Regions from separate parts of the Kitasatospora sp. NPDC058046 genome, predicted to be linked through region 1. Evidence: riboswitches for the same ligand, from Rfam matches in the RefSeq annotation. Region 1 holds a riboswitch; each other region holds the start of a gene.
What was found. A riboswitch is a leader RNA that binds a small molecule or an ion and turns the genes downstream of it on or off. The one in region 1 is predicted to bind cyclic di-AMP.
Positions count from the first base shown of each region.

Region 1 (6,282 bases):
CCGATCGGGGCGATCATGAACTCCTGGATGTCGACGTTGGAGTCCGCGTGCGACCCGCCGTTGAGGATGTTCATCATCGGGACCGGCAGGACGTGCGCGTTCGGGCCGCCCAGGTAGCGGAACAGCGGCAGGTCGCTGGCCTCGGAGGCGGCGTGCGCGACGGCCAGCGAGACGCCCAGGATGGCGTTGGCGCCGAGCGAGGACTTGTCCGGGGTGGCGTCCAGGTCCAGCATGGCCTGGTCGATCAGGCGCTGCTCGGTGGCGTCGTAGCCGACCAGCTCCGGGCCGATCTGCTCGATGACGGCCAGGACGGCCTTCTCGACGCCCTTGCCGAAGTAGCGGTTCTTGTCGCCGTCGCGCAGCTCCAGCGCCTCGAAGGCACCGGTGGAGGCACCCGACGGGACAGCGGCACGACCCGTGCTGCCGTCGTCGAGGCCGACCTCGACCTCGACCGTGGGGTTGCCGCGGGAGTCGAGGATCTCACGGGCTACGACGACATCGATGGACGGCACGAGGCATCTCCTTGCGAGAGCAGGGTCCGGTCTGACGGTGGTGCTGCCAGCAGGACGATTGCGGAGTCGTTACGACCAGAGCCTAACCGCCCGGGCTGCCGTGGCCGCGTCGGCCTCGGTCCCGTCTCACCGTGTGGCCCTGCTACCCACCGGTAGTTCACCTGCTTGTCCCAGCTTGTCCCACCGGAGCGGGCGAATGCGGACGAAGGGGACCGGTAGGACCGGCCCCCTTCGGACGGCGGGGTGGAGCGGCGTCGACGCCGAGCGCTCCGGCGCGGCGGCGGGCGCCCCGGCGGGCACCCCGGTCTCGGGGTGCTGCCGGCCGCGGGCGGTCCCGGCGTCGGGCGGGGCGGCTCAGCCGAGGTGCAGCACCTGGCCGGGCATGATCAGGTTCGGGTCGCCGCCGACGGTGGAGTGGTTCTGCTCGTACAGCGCGCTCCAGCCGCCGGACACGCCCTGGGCGGCGGCGATGGTCGACAGGGTGTCACCGGCACGGACGGTGTAGTCGTGGCCGGCGGCCTGCGGGGCCTGCTGCGCGGCGCGCGGGGCGTACTGCGGCTGGGCGGCGGCCTGGCCGGCGTACTGCTGGTAGACGCTCTGGTGGCTGGTCCAGTACCAGCCGCCGTTGTTCTGGTACCAGTACACCTTGGCGTCGGCGTCCCAGCCGGCCTTGCCGGAGAAGCCCGGGGTCTGCGGCTGCGCCTGCTGCTGCGGGGCGACCTGCTGGACCGGCTGCGCGGCGGGCTTCTGGGCCGGCTTCTGGGCGGCGGGCTTCTGCGCGACCGGCTTCTCGGCGGGCTTGGCGGCGGGCTTCGGGGCCTGCTGCTTGGGGGCGGACTGCGGCTTGGCGTCCGAGGAGGTGTCGACCGAGGCCGGGGCACCGCCCTTGGTCAGACCGGCCTTCTGGGAGCAGACCGGCCAGGCGCCCGGACCCTGCGAGGCCAGCACCTTCTCGGCGACCGAGATCTGCTGGGCCTTGCTGGCCTGGTTGGCCTGCGCCGCGTAGGCGGTGCCGCCGTACGCCTTCCAGGTGCTGGACGTGAACTGGAGGCCGCCGTAGAAGCCGTTGCCGGTGTTGATGCTCCAGTTGCCGCCGCTCTCGCACTGGGCGACGGAGTCCCAGGTGGAGGCCGGGGCGGCGGAGGCGCCGGTGGCGGTGAGGAGCGGCATCGCGAGTCCGACGCCGGCCACACCGGCGACGGCGATGGCCTTCTCGGCCTGGGTGCGACGACGGTGACGGCCAGTTCCAACGAACAGCATGAAGAGGTCCCTCTCCGTACGCCTGCGAGGTGAGCTGTCGGGTTCGGACCGGGAGGTGGCCCGGCCGCCGTACGCGGAAACGATTCCGCTCGGGCGGCTTCACCCCAAGCCGTGGGGAGACGGCAACAAACCTGGTTCCCCCGCCCCTGCCCAGGGTTCTGGTCGGTTTCCCGTGACGCGGCGGGCAGGATTCGGCGTTCCGCGTACGAGGTCCGCAGCTGCGAACTCCAGGGAGAGTAGACAGATCATCAGACCAATCACAAGCTCATATCACCGATATCACACAACAATTACGGCCCGTGTCCGATCGCCTACCAACAGCGGCGTTATGTCCGGATTGATGGGTGTTCACACCCCCGTCGGCGGGCGATCGGCGACGTCCCGTCAGCGCGATCTCAGCAGGTCGGAGGCGTCGAAGAGGCATCCGGAACGAGGTGCGGAGGGGCGTGCGGGGAACGGCTCTCCGGACTGAATTCCACCGGGAGTTCGCGCAGGCCACGCATGATCAGACCACCCCGCCAGCGCAGATTCTCCGGGCTTTCCGCGAGCCGCAGATCGGGCAGCCGGGAAAGCAGCGTGGCCAGCGCGGCACGCCCTTCGAGCCGCGCCAGCGGAGCGCCGATGCAGTAGTGGATGCCGTGCCCGAAGCCCAGGTGGGGGTTGTCCTTCCGGGCCAGGTCCAGGGTGTTCTCCGCCGCGAACCGGGCCGGGTCGCGGTCCGCCGCGGCCAGCACCACCAGCACCGGGTCGCCGACCGGGATGTCCACCCCGCCGATGGTCAGCGGACGGGTCGCGAACCGCCAGGTCGCCAGCTCCACCGGCCCGTCGTAGCGCAGGAGTTCCTCGATCCCGGTCTCCAGCAGCGCGCTCTCCCCGCGCACCACCGACTCCTGCAGCAGCCGGCGCTGCTCCGGATTGCGCAGCAGCGCGTAGGTGCCGTTGCCGATCAGGTTCACGGTGGTCTCGAAACCCGCGAACAGGAGGATGAAGGCCATCGCCGCGGCCTCGTTCTCGGTCAGGTGCTCACCGTGGTCGCCGGCCCGGATCAGGCCCGAGATCAGGTCGTCCCCGAGGTCCGCCCGCTTGCGGTGGATCAGCTCCAGCAGGTACGCCCGCATCCGCTTCACCGCCCGCCCCACGCCGCCGCGTTGGCCCCCGCCGTGGCGGATCATCATCCCTGCCCAGTCGCGGAAGTCGTCCTGGTCCTCGGCCGGCACCCCGAGCATGTCGCAGATCGCGTAGATGGGGAGCGGGAAGGCGAACTCGTGGATCAGGTCCGCCGAACCGCGCTGCGCGAAGCCGTCGATCAGCCGGTCGGTGAGCTGCTGCACCCGCGGCTCGAACTCGGCCACCCGGCGCGGGGTGAACGCCTTCGACACCAGCCGGCGCAACCGGGTGTGGTCCGGCGGGTCGATGTTCAGCAGGTGGGTCATCAGGTCCGCCTGCCGCTCGCCCGGGATGCCCACCCGGCCGGTGCGGTGCGCCTGCCCGCTGTGGTGCGCCGGGTTCTTCGACAGCCGGCTGTCCGCGAGCGCCTGCCGGGCGTCCGCGTACCTGGTCACCAGCCAGGCCTCCACCCCGCTCGGCAGGGTGGTGCGGTGCACCGGGGAGTGCTCGCGCAACCAGGCGTAGGCGGGGTACGGGTCGGCGGCGAACTCCCAGGTGAACAGCTGCGGGGCGGGGGCGTCGGACGACGGGGCGGCGGGCCGGGCGGGGACGGGCTGAGCTGGCATGGACCGACCGTATCCGGTGCGACGGGCCCGCCCTCCCTCCGGCGGGGCGCCGCTTCCCCGCCACTCCTCCGCCGCGCTTCCGCGACCGGACGCGTCGGGCGCGCCAACACTCCATGGCCGGTCCGTGGCCGGTCCGTGGACAGCTCTTGGCCGACTCTTGGCCGCGGGGCGGGCGTGAGCCTGGTCACCTGAGGGGTAATCCCTGTTGCGGAGGGTCAGGACGTGCCTACGATCCTCCGCAGTACGCGTGGGCGCCGGTGCGGTGTCGCCCACAGGGAGGAGCAGACCATGCGGGTCAGCGGGTCAGTCGTCGTCATCGCGGTCCTCGACGGCGGGTCGGGCGCGGGCCTCGCCCGCCGGTTCGCCGCCGCCGGCACCGCCGGAATGCTCATCGCCGACCAGTACGCCGGCATCGCCGAGGACCTCGCCGCCGAACTCGACCGGCCGGGCTGCCCCGTCGTCGGCGTCTGCGGCGACATCCGCCGCCCCAGCGACGTCGCCGCCCTCGTGGACACCGCCGAGAAGCACCTCGGGCCGATCGACCTGTTCGCCGTGGCCGGCCCCGACGGCGAGCGGATCATCTCGCTGGCGGACCTGCCCGACCACCTCGACCTGGAGCGGCTCGCCGAACTCGTCCTCCTCGTCGGCGAGGCCATCGGCGAACTCGTCCCGCCGCAGCGGCGCCCCGAGCGCACCGCCACGGCGGCCTGAGCGCCTACTCCCCGACCGGACCGAGGCCCTCGGCCGCGCGCACCGCGTCCCGGTAACCGCGCGCGGCCGACCGCAGCGCGGCGTCCACGTCCACCCCCGCGTCGTGCGCCCGCTGCACCACCGCGAGCAGCAGCCGGCCCGCCGAATCGGCCGTCAGCTCGGCCGGCAGCCCGTACGCCTCGTCCGGCACCCCCGTGAAACCCGCCCGGCGCACCCGCGACACCAGCTTCGCCGCGTACGCCAGCGAGGGCAGCCCGGCCGGCACGCCGTCCAGCACCGACTCGCGGTCCGCCTTCTCGGCCGCCTTCAGCTGCTCCCAGTTCGCCTCCGCCTCGGTGGCGCCCTCGACCTCGACGTTCCCGAACACGTGCGGGTGCCGGTACATCAGCTTCTCGATGATGTCCCCGGCCACGTCGTCGACGGTGAACGGCTCCGTCGGGTGGTCCTCGGCGATCCGGGAGTGGAAGAACACCTGGAACAGGACGTCGCCCAGCTCCTCGCGCAGCGTCTCCCGGTCCCCCGCCTCGATCGCCTCGACCAGCTCGTACGCCTCCTCGACCAGGTACTTCACCAGACTCTCGTGCGTCTGCTCGGCGTCCCAGGGGCAACCGCCCGGGGAGCGCAGCCGGTCCATCACCGTCACCAGGTCCAGCAGCCGCGACCCCGGCAGGTCGTACGAGCCGGGCAGCACCTCGATCTCCGGCACCTCGCCGGCGTGCTCCACCGCCAGCCGCGCCAGCGCGTCGGTCAGCCCCGGGTCCCCGTCCGGGCTGCCCAGCCACACCGTCGGCCCGGCCCCCGCGGGCTGCCCCGTCAGCAGCCGCGCCAACGCGGGCGCCGACCCGGCCGGCACCGCCTCCACGACCACCCCGGCCTGCCGCACCGCCGCCACCTGCGGATGCCCCTCGTCCCCCACCAGCACCCGCCCCGCCGACCGCAACGCCTCCCACGCCGGCCACGCCAGCAGGCCGGGAGCCACCCGGTGGGTGGTGGTCAGCAGGATCAACTTCGCGCCCGGAGTCTCCGTCGGCACAGCATTCGTCGTCACCCCCCGAACCTACCCCCGCACCCCCGCCCCGGGCCGGGCCGGGAAGCCACCACCCCGCTGTCCCCACCCCGCCCGCACGGGCACAGGAAGTCGACCCGGCCGACTTCCCACTCCCCCGCACCGGCCAGACCACCATCCCCGAGGCCCCCACGCATCCACGCGAGCACAGAAAGTCGACCCGGCCGACTTCCTACTCCCGCACCCCCGGAGGCGCCGCCCAGGGAAACACCACATCCACACGGTCGTCCGGCGGCCAGTGAGCCAGAGCCGCAACCGGCCACGACGGACGCCGTCCAGGGCAGCGCGGGAAGCCGCCGCCCTACTGACCTCCCCTACCCCTCCTGCCGTCCCCCACCACGCCCGCACAAGCACAGGAAGTCGACCCGGCCGACTTCCTACTCCCGCACCCCCGCCCCGCACCGGGAGGCGCCCGCCCAGGGAAACACCACATCCACACGGTCGTCCGGCGGCCGGTGAGCCCGAGCCGCAACCAGCTACTGGAGACGGCATCCCAGGCAGCGCGGAAAGCCAACCTCAGCCGCCGCTACCCGACGCCCCAGCCCTGCCGTCCCCCACCACGCCCGCACAAGCACAGGAAGTCGACCCGGCCGACTTCCCACTCCCAGCCGCCCCGCACCGGTCGGCGCCCGCACGGGGGAACGCCACGCCCACGCGGTCATCCGGCGGCCGGTGCGCCAGAGCCGAACCGGCCACGGAGGACGGCGTCCAGGAGGGGGAAGGCGCCGGGTGCTGGCGTGGCGGTTGCTGGCGGTTGGCGTGACAGCCGACGGCATGCACACGGCGCCTCGAACCCGGCCCGGCGCAGCCGACGGACCCAGCCGCCTTGCCAGTCACCGCGACGGCCCCAACAGCGCGGAGCCACCTCCCGGCATGACAGCCGACGGCACGCCCCGGCCGCCAACCGTCACACGGCGCTCCGGATTCGAATCGGCGCAGCCGACCGGACCCGACCCCCGTGCGGGCCATCGCGACGAACCCAACGATGCGAGCCGCCGGT
Region 1 is NZ_JBHVRS010000002.1:131,451-137,732, reverse strand. Features, by position in the region: gene eno (phosphopyruvate hydratase) at 1-512, opposite strand, end outside; gene ACFVU7_RS04615 (transglycosylase family protein) at 867-1,772, opposite strand; cyclic di-AMP (ydaO/yuaA leader) riboswitch at 1,778-1,946, opposite strand; gene ACFVU7_RS04610 (cytochrome P450) at 2,168-3,505, opposite strand; gene ACFVU7_RS04605 (SDR family NAD(P)-dependent oxidoreductase) at 3,794-4,216, shown strand; gene ACFVU7_RS04600 (MazG family protein) at 4,221-5,264, opposite strand.

Region 2 (6,282 bases), on a different contig from region 1:
GCAGCGGATCCGGCTGCTGGGCGGGCTGGCGATGCTGGCCCAGCGGACCCAGGCGGAGGTCACCTGCGTGTTCGACGGGCAGGACCTGGACGTCCCGGTGATCATGGCGCCACCGCGCGGGGTCCGGGTGCGGTTCAGCCGGACCGGGGAGACGGCCGACGAGCTGATCCGCCGTCTGGTGCGGGCCGAGCCGCAGGGCCGTCCGGTGGTGGTGGTGTCCACCGACCGGGAGGTCGCGGAGGGCGTGCGGAAGGCGGGCGCGCGCCCCGTGGCGTCGGTGCTGCTGCTGAACCGACTGGCCCGGCCCTGAACCCGGGGAGGTTCGCATGATGCCTGGTCAGGGCCTGTTTCGGAGCATTGTGCGAGTCCGGTGAAGTCAGTGTGGGGACCGGAGTTCACGCCTTCGGGGGAGTGGCAAAACGGATAGATCTTCACTAGGGTCTGGCGTCAAACCTATTTTCCGGAATCTCATCCCATCAGGTGAGCCCGTTGGAAGAAGGAGCCGGTCCCTTGGCCTCCCACCGCCGTCCCAAGCAGCCGAGCCGCGCACGGATCTCCGTGCTCACCGCGGCCGCTGCGACCGCGGTCGCCCTCTCCGCCCAGGTGGCCGCGCACGCCGCGCCGCAGCCGAACAAGACGGACGTCAAGGCGCAGATCGACCAGCTCCAGGAGGAGCAGGAGCAGGCGGCCGAGAAGTACAACGGCGCCAAGGAGCGGGCCGACCAGCTGCGCAAGCAGGCCGACCAGCTGCAGGACCAGGTGGCCCGCGGCCAGGAGCAGATGACCCAGCTCCAGGGCGGCCTCGCCGAGGTGGCGGGCGAGCAGTACCGCAGCGGCGGCATCGACCCGTCCGTCCAGCTGATGCTCTCCTCGGACCCGTCCGGCTACCTGGACAAGGCCTCCACCGTCCAGCAGGCCAGCACCAGTCAGGCCGAGGCGCTCAAGGGGCTGCTGGACCAGCAGCGCCGGCTGGACCAGGAGAAGACCGAGGCGGCCGCCGTCCTCGCCTCGCTGGACACCACCACCAAGGACCTGAACCAGGCCAAGTCGGACGTCAACACCAAGCTGAAGGCCGCCCAGGACCTGCTGAACTCGCTGAGCTCCGCCGACCGCGCGGCGCTGCGGGCCCAGCAGGCGCAGGACGACCGCGCCTCGCGCGGCAGCGACCGGGTCGACCTCGGCAGCCTGCCGCCGGCCAGCGGCTACGCGGCCACGGCGCTGGCCAAGGCGATGAGCAAGCAGGGCTCGCCGTACGTGTGGGGCGCCACCGGGTCGACCACCTTCGACTGCTCGGGCCTGATGGTCTGGGCGTACGGGCAGGCGGGCGTCTCGCTGCCGCGCACCTCGCAGGAGCAGGGCCACTACGGCACCCGGATCCCCTCGCTGGACCAGGCCCAGCCGGGCGACCTGGTGATCTACGGCCCCGACATGCACCACGTCGGGATGTACATCGGCAACGGCATGGTGGTCCACGCGCCGCACACCGGCGACGTGGTGAAGGTGATGAAGGCCGACGCGATGTCGATCAACACCATCCGCCGGGTCTGACGGCCCGACACGCCCGGGGGCTCCCGCGGGGGCCTGTGAAAAGCGCCACCCCCGTTCGGGGTGGCGTTTCGGGTTTCCGGCCCTTCGACGACCACATGGTGAGAACCGATCAGCCTTGTGTGCGTCAATGGTCACCATCGGTCATTTTCACAAAGGAACTTGGGTAATCTTCTGTCTTTTTTCTGACAAGGATTTGAACCGATCACGGTTCAGTTACTAGGGTCATGCTCCGAACCACCGCACTGTCGATCGCCCAGCCAGGGTGGCGGCGGTGGTTACCGTCGAGTTCGCAAGGCAGCGGGACAGGTCGAAGCGACTGTCCGACAGGGGAGCCCAGTGGTAGGGGGCGCTGCGGAGCGGAGCCGGGGAACCACGTTCCTCCGGGGTGAATCGGCGCCAGGTCGGCCGGTGGAACGGCCGTGAGGCGTCGTAGGGCATGCTTCCGGCCCGAACCCGTCAGCTCACCCGGTAGGCGGCCGTAGGAAGAAGGAGTCCGCCTTCGTGGCGTCCCATCGTCGTCCCAAGCCCGCCGGCCGCGCCCGGGTCTCGATCCTGACCGGCGTCGCCGCCGCAGCCGTCGTCCTCTCCGCGCAGGGTGCCCACGCGGACCCGCAGCCGACCAAGGAACAGGTCAAGGGGCAGGTCGACCAGCTCAACGAGCAGGCCGAGGTCGCGACCGAGAACTACAACGCCGCCCAGGCCAAGCAGCAGGACCTGGAGAAGCAGGTCTCCGGCCTGCAGGACCAGGTGGCCCGTCAGCAGGCCCAGGTCACCGAGCTCCAGGGCGGCCTCGCCGAGATCGCCGGCGAGCAGTACCGCAACGGGGGGATATCCCCCACCGTCCAGCTGATGTTCTCCTCCAGCCCGGACAGCTTCCTCAGCCAGGCCGACGCGCTGAACCAGGCCGGCAGCACCCAGAAGGGTCAGCTGAAGGAGCTCCAGGAGCAGCAGCGCAAGCTCGACCAGGACCGCAACGAGGCCCAGGGCAAGCTCGCCGAGCTGGAGTCGACCACCCAGCAGCTGAAGGCCTCCAAGGACGAGGTCCAGGGCAAGCTGAAGGCGGCCCAGGACCTGCTCAACACGCTGACCGAGCAGGACCGCCAGGCGCTGCGCCAGGCCGAGGAGAAGGCCGCCGCCGAGGCCAAGGCCAAGGCCGACGCCGCCCAGGCCCAGCAGCAGCAGGCCGACCGCGCCTCCCGCGACAACAGCCGCGGCAGCCTCTCGGCCCCCACGACCACCGCTCCGGTGAACGTGGCCCCCGGCAGCTCGCGCGGTGCCGCCGCGCTGTCCGCCGCCGCCTCCAAGATCGGCAGCCCGTACGTCTGGGGCGCCACCGGCCCGGGCTCCTTCGACTGCTCCGGTCTGATGGTCTGGGCGTACAACCAGGCCGGCGTGTCGCTGCCGCGCACCTCGCAGGCGCAGGCCTCGGCCGGCACCCGGCTCGGGACGGACCTCTCCAAGGCCCAGCCCGGCGACCTGCTGATCTTCTACACCGACGCCCACCACGTCGGCATCTACGCCGGCAACGGCCAGGTGCTGCACGCGCCCAAGCCGGGCGCGTCGGTGCGCTACGAGGCGGTCACCAACATGCCGCTGACCGGCATCGTGCGGGTCTGATCCCCGCTCGGACGTCTCCAGGCCCGGTCTCCCCCAGGGGAGGCCGGGCCTGCGGCTTTTCCGGCGGCTCGATCTGATGTCCGATTGGGGAGTGAATATTCGGGTTGGGAGGGGTTTGGACTCGCTTGCCCGGACTCGCTAACGTCTGCCACCGGACTCCCGCTCGACGGCCGCCCGTCCCGGTGCGGCGGCGGGGGCCGCGCCGCAGGATTGGAGCCGCTGCCGCCATGCCCGTGCACCGCCGTTCCCAACTGCTCACCCGGGCGCTGGTGCTGACCGCGGCCGCCGCCACCGCGTTGGGCGCGGCCACCGGAGGCAGCGCCCAGGCGGCCCCCGCCAGCCCCGACCCGGGCGACCGTCAGGACGTCAAGACGCAGGTCGAGCAGCTGTACGACGAGGCCGAGCAGGCGTCCGAGAGGTTCAACGCCGCGCAGGAGGCCCAGCGGCGGCTCCAGGGTGAGACCACGATCCTCCAGGGCGAGATCGCCCTCGCCCAGGACCAGCTCAACGGGCTGCGCGGCGACCTGGCGATGGTGGCCGGGGCCGAGTACCGCGGCGGCGGGATGACCCAGACCGCCCAACTCATCCTCTCGCCCGACCCGGAGGGCTACCTGGCCCGCGCCCGCACCCAGGGCCAGGCCGCCGTGCGCCAGCAGGAGACCCTGCACGAGCTGATCACCCGCCAGCGCCGGCTCGACCAGCGCCGCACCGAGGCGGCCGACAAGCTCGCCGAGCTGGACCGGACCCGGCGTTCGCTCGCCGACAGCAAGCAGCAGGTCCAGCAGCGGCTGGCCGGGGCGCAGAAGCTGCTGAACGGCCTGGGCGCCGTCGAGCGGGCCCGGCTGGCGGTCCAGGACGCCCGGGACGCCGAGCAGCGCGCCACCCGGGGCACCGACCGGCTGGACCTCGGCACCGCCCCGCCCGCCTCCGAGCGCGGGGCGGCCGCGCTGGCCGCCGCGGTGCGGATGATCGGCTCCCCGTACGTCTACGGGGCCACCGGCCCGCACGCGTTCGACTGCTCCGGTCTGATGTACTACAGCTGGCGGCAGGCCGGAGTGACCCTGCCGCGCACCTCGCAGGCCCAGGCGTACGCTGGGCAGCGGATCAGCTTGTCCGAAGCGCGACCGGGAGACCTGGTGATCTTCTACCGGGACATGCACCACGTCGGCATGTACGCCGGCGGCGGCGTGATCGTGCACGCCCCACGCCCGGGCGCCAGGGTCCGCTACGAGAGCGTCACCGCCATGCCGGTCTCCGGGGTGGTCCGGCTCTGAGCGCCCCGCCGTCCGGCCCCGCCGGACCCGCCGCCATACGTCGCCCCCGCCGCGTGCTGTCCCGGCGGGGCGCGCTGCTGCTCGCGGCCGGCGGGCTGGCCCAGCTGTCGCTGCCGCCGGCCGCCCCGCCGGCGCCCGCGGCGCGGCCGGTGGACCGGCGCGCCGAGGTGGCCGCCGCGCTGGCGGAGCGGGCGCGCTCGGCCCCGCCCTGGGCCGGGCTGCCGGTGGCCGAGGCCGGGTACCGCAACCTGGTGCTCGGCGCCGCCGGCGGGGAGCGGGTGACCGCCGCCGCCGACCTGGCGGTGCGGATCGCCGGGTACGACGAGCACCCGGTGGTGTACCCGCGCCGGATCGGGCTGGTACGGGCCGGGGACGGCTGGCGGGTCGAGCGCGAGGAGAGCGCGTCCGGGCCGCCCGCGCCGTGGGACTTCGGGCCGCTCCGGTCCTCGCCGGGCGCCCACTGCCTGGTGGTCGGGCCGGCCGCGGGACCCGACCAGGCCGAGCTGGTCGCGGTGGGGGACCGGGCGGTGCCAGCCGTCACCGAGGTCTGGGGCGGTGCCTGGCCGGAGCGGCTGCTGCTGGAGCGGCCGGCCACCGAGGAGCAGTTCGCCCGGCTGCTGGAGGGTGACCCGGCCGGCTGGACGGGCATGGCGGCGGTCACCGTGGCCGCCCCCGGCGCGCCCTGGCACACCCCGGCGGACCGGGTGCTGGTCAACCCGGAGGCGTACGGGCGGCTCAGCGGCTTCGGCCGCCAGGTGGTGGTCACCCACGAGGCCACTCACGTCGCGACCAGGGACGACACCCGGGCCTGGACCCCGCTGTGGCTCTCCGAGGGCGTCGCCGACTGGACGGCGTACCGGGACTCGGGCCGCGGCCCGCAGCAGATCGCGCCCGAGCTGGCCCGGGACGTGGCCGCCGGGAAGCTGCCCGCCGCGCTGCCCGCCGACCGGGACTTCGCCGCCGGGGCCACCGGCATCGCCCAGGCCTACGAGCAGTCCTGGCTGGCCTGCGAGCTGATCGGCCGCACCCACGGGCCGCAGCGGCTGGTCGCCTTCTACCGGGCGATCGGCGCGGCCGACGGGCAGGGCGAGGACCGGGAGCGCCGCACCGACCGGCTGATGCGCCGCGAACTGGGCGTCGGCCTGGCGGAGTTCACCCGGCTCTGGCTGGAGCAGGTGGCGGCGCTGAAGGGCTGACCGGCCGCGGAGGGCAGGTCAGCGGCGCTGTTCGGCCGGGGTGCCCGGGTGGTCGATGCCGTCCAGCAGGTCCTGCTCGTAGGCGATGCCCGGGCGCACCGGGTAGCCGGCGGACGGCAGCGCGGCGGGCTCGCGGTCCAGCACCACGGTCGGCGGCAGCGGCGCCTCGCCGCGGGTGGAGCGCCAGAGCCGCACGCAGGAGAGCACGGCGGCGGCCAGCAGCAGCAGGTTGCGCGCGGCCAGGACGGCGACCGCCGCCGGCTCGCTGGCCAGGACCTGGGTGAACATGGTCGGGAACTCGACCAGGGTCAGCGGGCAGGCGAGCAGGATCAGCACCGCCACCGGCCGCTGGCTGCTGTTGCGCACGGTCAGGCAGACCGCCGCGACGCCGACCAGCCAGACCAGGTACTGCGGGCTGATCACCCGGCTGGTCACCACGAAGATCAGCAGCGCGCACAGCGCGGCGTCGTACATGGTGGCCGCGCTGCGGCGCTTGGAGGTGTAGCGCCACAGCAGCAGCCAGGCGAAGCCCAGCAGGGTGCCGGCCATCATGACCTTGCTGATCACGTCGACCCACGGCCCGAGCATCTCGGGGGAGCCGTAGTTCATGGTGACCTTGCCGTCCCAGGCGTCGGCGATCCGGGCGA
Region 2 is NZ_JBHVRS010000001.1:278,468-284,749, reverse strand. Features, by position in the region: gene ACFVU7_RS01315 (NYN domain-containing protein) at 1-310, shown strand, start outside; gene ACFVU7_RS01310 (C40 family peptidase) at 511-1,548, shown strand; cyclic di-AMP (ydaO/yuaA leader) riboswitch at 1,886-2,039, shown strand; gene ACFVU7_RS01305 (NlpC/P60 family protein) at 2,050-3,165, shown strand; gene ACFVU7_RS01300 (C40 family peptidase) at 3,393-4,439, shown strand; gene ACFVU7_RS01295 (hypothetical protein) at 4,493-5,635, shown strand; gene ACFVU7_RS01290 (glycosyltransferase 87 family protein) at 5,654-6,282, opposite strand, start outside.
Region 2: another riboswitch for cyclic di-AMP. It lies ahead of ACFVU7_RS01305 (NlpC/P60 family protein); the one in region 1 lies ahead of ACFVU7_RS04615 (transglycosylase family protein).

Region 3 (6,282 bases), on a different contig from region 1:
TCCACCAGGTCCAGGACGATGCCGGCGGCGCCGAGCGCCGGGAGGGCGACGTCGGTGACGGCGGTGGTGACGTCCCGGACGGTCACCGCCCGGGACAGCGCCCGGGTGAGCGTCAGCAGCAGCGCCGTCCGGGCGGCGGCCGGGGAGTTCCGCCCCTCGGCCGGCGGCGGCTCCCGGTGCCCGGCCTCGGCCAGCAGCCCGGCGATCCGCACCGGCCGCCCGTGCACGTCCAGCATCACCTCGCCGGACTCCTCGACCCGGGCGACCTTGCCGCCGGGCCGCAGCACCCGGTAGCCGATCCGGTAGCGGCCGCCGGCGGCCAGCGCCTCGGCGAGCGCCGCGTGCACGTCCGGCAGGTCCTCCGGGTGGACCAGCCGGTCCAGCTCGGGGGCGGCACCGTCCGGGGCGGGCGGGCGGCCCGCCAGCCGGAACGCCTCGGCGTCCCAGTAGCTCTCCCCGGTGACCAGGTCGCGCTCGAAGGCCCCGTGCCCGGCGGCCCGCACGGCCAGCGACAGCAGCGGGTGGGCCAGCCCGGCGGGGCGGCCGTCCGCCGCCCGCGGGTCCTCGGGTAACCGGACGCCGTACGGTGCCCGGGTGCCGTACGGGAGGTGGGCGTCGGCGTGGTCCAGCAGGTGCGCCAGCCGGTGGGCGCAGGCCTCGGCGAGGGTCTCCAGGACGTCCAGGTCGCGGCGCGGCACGGTGCCCCGGTGGGCCAGCGCCAGGGCCAGCACACCGATCGGCCGCTCGTCCACGACCATCGGCAGGGTGATCACGGCGACCATCCCGGTACCCATGCCGGTGTTCCGGTTCGGGTAGTCGACGCTGGTGTGCTCGGGACTGAGCAGGTACGGGCGGCGCAGCCGCAGGGCCATCGCGGCGGGCAGCTCACCGGCCGGGTCGACCACGCTGTAGCGCTCGTGCGCCCAGTCCGGCAGCCCGTGCGAGGCGGTCAGCCGGAGCATCCCGGCGGAGTCCAGCAGGTACAGCGCGGACCCCTCGCCGGTGATCCAGCTCGGGCCCTCGGCCAGGACGGTGCCGAGCAGCTCGGCCGCGCTGGTGCAGCCCAGCAGCAGCCGCACGCAGCGCATCGCACTGCGCGCGGTCGGACTGCCGGCGGGCTCCAGGGGCACTGGTCCTTGATACCCCATTTCCCCCACCGGCGAAGGCCGACCGAAGCGCCGCACCAGCACCACCGCCACCGCGGGAAGTCGGCCGGGCCGACTTCCTGTGCAGTGCCCGGTGCCGGGCCGGCCGCTTACGCGGGCCAGGCGCGGAGACCGGTGGTGAGGGTGGCGATGAGGCGGTCCTGGGTGGTGGCGAGGTCCTCGGTGAGCTGGAAGGCGCCGGCCGTGGTGAGGGAGGCGAAGCCGTGGGCGACGGAGCGCACGGTGCGGGCGGCGTGGACCGCCTCGGAGCCGTCGAGCCCGTACTCCCGCAGCACGGCGATGATCACGCCGACGAGCCGGGCGGCCGCCCGGGCCAGGTCGTCGTCGGGCTGCGGGGCCTGGGGGAGGGCGTTGTAGCGGTGCGGGTGCTCGGTGGCGTACGCGTGGTAGGCGCGCAGCACGGCGGCGACGGCGTCGTCCCCGCTGCGTCCGACGGCCGCCTCGGCCAGCCGGTCGGCGAGGTCCCCGGTGACCCGGACGGCGATCAGCCGCCGCAGTTCGGCGAGGCCGCCGCTGACGTGCTTGTACAGCGAGGGGGTGGCGACCCCGGCCCGGGCGGCGACGGAGGCCAGGGTGAGGGCCTCGGCGCCCTGCTCGTCGATGAGGGCGAGGGCGTGGTCGACGACCTGGTCGGGGGTCAGTCCTACGCGGGGCATGGGTTCGGGCTCTCCGTACGGATCAGGTCGGGCAGGGGCGGGCAGCGGGCGGGCGGGGCTCAGCCGAGCTCGGCGAGGAACGGCAGCAGGGCGTCCGCGGTGGCCGCCGGGTTGTCGGCCATCGGGTAGTGCCCGGACCCCTCGATCATCGCCTTCCGCGCGCCGAGCGCGGCGGCCTGCCGGTCGGCGACCAGCTCCGGCTTCGGGAAGTCGGGGTCCTTGCTGCCCATGACGACCAGGGCCGGGCACCGCACCGCGGCCGTCCAGCCGACCGGCGCCGAGTCGCCGTGGACGTACCCGCGGGTGGCGGTCTTCCGGCCCGGGGTGCGCAGCGCGGCGACCAGCCCGTCCACGTACGCGTCGAAGTCGGCGGGCCTGGCGCCGGGGAAGGCCATCCGGCGCAGGTAGAAGCCCCAGGCGGCCGGCCAGTGGACGAGGGCGGCGCCCATCAGGCCCATGGCGCCGCGCATCAGGGCGCCCTGCGGCGGGTTCTCGACGAAGGCGTTGAGCAGGACGATCCCGGCGACCCGCTCGGGGGCGTCCCCGGCGGCCTTGACGACGGTGGCCCCGGTGTACGAGTTCCCGGCGAGGACGGCGCGCTCGATGCCGAGGTGGTCGAGCAGGGCGAGGACGTCGCCGGCGAGGGCGGCGGGGCCGTAGTCGTCCCAGGTGATCGAGGATTCGCCGAAGCCCCGCAGGTCCATGGTGACGACCCGGTGGCCGGCGGCGACGAGCAGCGGGCGCAGGTGCCGGTACGCGGCCCGGCTGTCGAGCATGCCGGGGAGCAGGACGACCGGGGTGCCGTCGCCCTGCCGGGTGTCGTCGTAGGCGATCCGGCCGCCGGGGACGGTGAGGTACTGGGTGCTCGGGGTGATGGTGCCGTTCATGGGGTCCTCCTCGGGCCGCCGGTGCGGGGCATCGGCGTTGCTGCCGATAGCCATAAAGCTAAGGCTAATAGCCTTAGCCGTCAAGCGGTCGGGCGTCGGAGGCGTCGGAGAAGAGGGGGAGGGGTGGTCAGACCCCTTCGACCTTGAACGGGTCGTGCTCGCTGAGCAGCTTCTCCAGCCGGGCCTGGTCCACCCGGGTGACCATGTCGTTGGACTCCTGCCGGTCCCGGATCACCTTCGCCAGCGTGAACGCGGAGCTGACCGTGAAGAGGAGGCCGAGTCCGAGGAAGGCCCGGGTCCACCCGCCGACCGGCAGGTAGACGATCCCCACGGCGAGGGCGGTGCCCGACAGGGCGAAGGACAGGACGGCCTGGAGGTAGTAGGCGGCCGTGGTGCGGGTCTGCATCGGTGCGCTCATGGCGTCAGGATGCTGCGGCCCGGCCGGGCCGCACATGAGTAGGCGTACTCAGATGGGGCCGTGCATGAGGGACCGTTCGTTGACGTCCGATCACCTGCCGCGGGGCTGCTCCGAACGGATGGCTTGGAATCAGAGCCTCCTAGGATTAACGTTTGATAACGCAGCGCGGTTGTCAACGCCGTACCCAGACGGCACCGTGCGCCGTCGCCTAATCCCACCGACCGGCCTCCGGGCAGGTCAGGGAGCCGGGGAACCACGTTCCTTGGGGTGAATCGGCGGGGCTCCGGCCCGGCCGTAGGAGACCTTCCTGCTCCGAACCCGTCAGCTAACCCGGTAGGCGCGAAGGAAGGAAAGGAGCGCGCCTCCGTGGCGTCGACGCACACCCCGGCACACCCGGCCGGCTTCGCAGCCGGTACCCAGCTCCTCGACCACCCCGGTCCGGACGGCCCCGAGGCCTTCGGCCCGGAGGACTTCGCCGCGGAGGCCGAGACCAACCGCCACCGGATGCCGCGTCAGACCCGCGGAACCTCCCCGCTGCTCGGCGTCACCGCCGTCGCCGCCACCCTGGGTGCCACCGGCTTCACCTCGGCGACCCCGGCCGCCGCCCCCGCCATCGAGGCCCCGGACGAGACGGCGGTCGCCCTCTCCGCCGACCCCGGCCTCGCGCTCGCCGCCCGCATCCAGAACCAGGCCGACAGCCAGCGCACCGCCGCCGAGGAGACCGCCCGGCTCCAGGCCGCCCAGGAGGCGGAGGCCAAGGCCGCCGCCAAGGAGGCCGAGGCCAAGCGCGCCGCCGAGGAGGCCGAGCGGGCCAAGGCCGCCGCCCTCACCCTCCCGGTGACGGACTACCGGCTCTCCGCCCACTACGGCCAGAGCGCCCGCTACTGGGCCAACCTGCACACCGGCCTGGACTTCGCCGCCGACACCGGCACCCCGGTCCACGCGCTCGGCCAGGGCACCATCACCTCGGCCGGCTGGGCCGGCTCGTACGGCTACCGGATCGTCGAGACCCTGCCCGACGGCACCGAGATCTGGTACTGCCACCTCTCCGCGATCACCAAGGGCTCCGGCAAGGTCGCCGCCGGTCAGCAGATCGGCAAGGTCGGCGCGACCGGCAACGTCACCGGCCCGCACCTGCACATGGAGGTCCGCCCCGGCGGCGGCGCCCCGGTCGACCCGGAGCCCTGGCTCCAGCAGCGCGGCCTCAACCCCTGACGCACCCGCCCTGAGGCACCCGCCCGGGCGGACCCAGCGCGAAGCCCCCGGCCCGGAGCACCAGCACCGGACCGGGGGCTTCCGCGCGGCGTCTCACTCCTCGGCGGGCAGCTGCGCCAGGTACGCCTCGATCTCCTCCTGGCCCGGCTCCGGCGCCAGCTCCGGGAACTCCGTCACCAGCAGCCGCGGCAGCCCCGGCACCGTCCACCCGCCGAACAGGTCGAGCGCCGCCTCGACCGCCGCCTCCTCGAACCGCCCGAAGTCCCCGGCCAGTTCCTCCGGCATCGGCCGCCCCAGCGCGGTCAGCTCCGCCAGGTTGCGGTAGCTGCGCCGCATCAGGCCCTGCTCCAGCAGCCGCCGCGCGCCGTCCGTGGCCATGCCGACCGACAGCACCCGGCCCGGGCCCCAGCCCTGCTCGTCCGGCTCGTCCAGCCAGCCGGCCGGTGCCAGCGCCTCGTACGCGGCCAGCCGCTCCTCCTCCGGGAGCTCCCCGAAGCCGGCCAGCCAGTCCCGCACCGCCGCCGGGTCCGTGACGTCCACCCCGTACGCGTGCAGCAGCAGCGCGTACAGCCGGGGCCAGGTCACCAGGTCGGCGCGGCGCAGCAGCCCGGCCGCGACCTCGCCCTGCCACTCGGCCTCCGCGTGCAGCCGCTCCTGGCGCTTGGCGTTCAGCCGCCGGGACGCCCGCTGGTGGTCGACCAGCAGCCGGACGGCGTCGCCGTAGGCGAACGGGTCCTCCTCGGGCGCGGGTTGGACGTACAGGTGGAGCCGCTCGTACAGCAGGTGCTCCACCGCGTCGGAGGTCAGTTCGGGCCAGCCGTCGTGCATCCTGCCCTCGCCCAGCTCCAGCAGCGCCAGCACCGCGCGCAGCGGCCCCTCGGCCACCGGCGCGCGGCCCTGCTCGGCCGCCCAGGCGAGCAGGTCGGCGGCCTTGGTGCGCGGGGCGAGCCGCAGGTCTTCGTCGTTCATAGTCCGAACGGTAGCCGCCGGGCGGGGATAGGGTCGGCAGCCATGGTCCCCGTACGACTCACCGGCCCGCGCCTGGCCGTCCGCGAGTACCACCACACCGAGGAGGAGGTGGACGCGCTGCACGCGCTGTTCGGCGACCCCGAGGTCACCCGCCACCTGCCCTTCGGGCCGAGCGGCCGGGAGGACTGCGCCGACCAGATCGAGCTCTACCTGGAGGAGGCGATGGCCGAGGAGCGGGACACCTACCGGCTCGCCGTCACCAGGCTCGCCGACGCCGAGGAGCCCGGGGACGCGACGCCGATCGGGCAGGCCGCGCTCACCCTCGACGGGCACGGCGCCGCCGACCTCGGGTGCGTGCTGGCCCGCGGGTCCTGGGGCCGGGGCTACGCGGGCGAGACCGTCGGCCTGCTCCGCGACTTCGCCTTCGGCACCCTGGGCCTGCACCGGCTGACCGCCCGGACCGCCGCGGCCAACCCGGCCCCCGGCCGGGTGCTCACCCGGCTGGGCTTCCGGCCTGAGGGGCGGCCGCGGTCCGACGGGTCCGACGCGTACCTCTTCACGCTGCTCGCCGAGGAGTGGCCGGGCCCGGCCGCCCGGGTGGAGGGGGGTTAACCCCACCCCGGATCCGCCAGGCCTCCGGATCACGGTCGGGCGGCGCGTCCACCAGACTGGACGCAGTCAGCGGGACGAACGAGCGACAGACGACAGCACGAGGGGCCGGGGGCCGGGAACATGAGCAGCAGCCGCAGCGTGGAGGACCGGGAGTGGGACGTTCTGGGCGGTCGCGGTGACGACCCGCGCCCCGTCCGGGCCCGGCGGACCGAGCGGCGTCCGGCCCTGTGGCGGGCCCCGTTCTCGGCGTACTACTACCGCGAGGTCGGCTACGCGCTCACCGGTCTGCCGGTGGCGATCCTCGGCTTCGCCGTCGCGGTCACGATGTTCTGCTTCGGCCTCGCCACCTTCGTCACCGC
Region 3 is NZ_JBHVRS010000019.1:196,088-202,369, forward strand. Features, by position in the region: gene ACFVU7_RS32155 (SpoIIE family protein phosphatase) at 1-1,130, opposite strand, end outside; gene ACFVU7_RS32160 (TetR/AcrR family transcriptional regulator) at 1,256-1,822, opposite strand; gene ACFVU7_RS32165 (alpha/beta fold hydrolase) at 1,882-2,763, opposite strand; gene ACFVU7_RS32170 (YiaA/YiaB family inner membrane protein) at 2,837-3,127, opposite strand; cyclic di-AMP (ydaO/yuaA leader) riboswitch at 3,323-3,481, shown strand; gene ACFVU7_RS32175 (M23 family metallopeptidase) at 3,494-4,342, shown strand; gene ACFVU7_RS32180 (hypothetical protein) at 4,436-5,311, opposite strand; gene ACFVU7_RS32185 (GNAT family N-acetyltransferase) at 5,354-5,923, shown strand; gene ACFVU7_RS32190 (sensor domain-containing protein) at 6,044-6,282, shown strand, end outside.
Region 3: another riboswitch for cyclic di-AMP. It lies ahead of ACFVU7_RS32175 (M23 family metallopeptidase); the one in region 1 lies ahead of ACFVU7_RS04615 (transglycosylase family protein).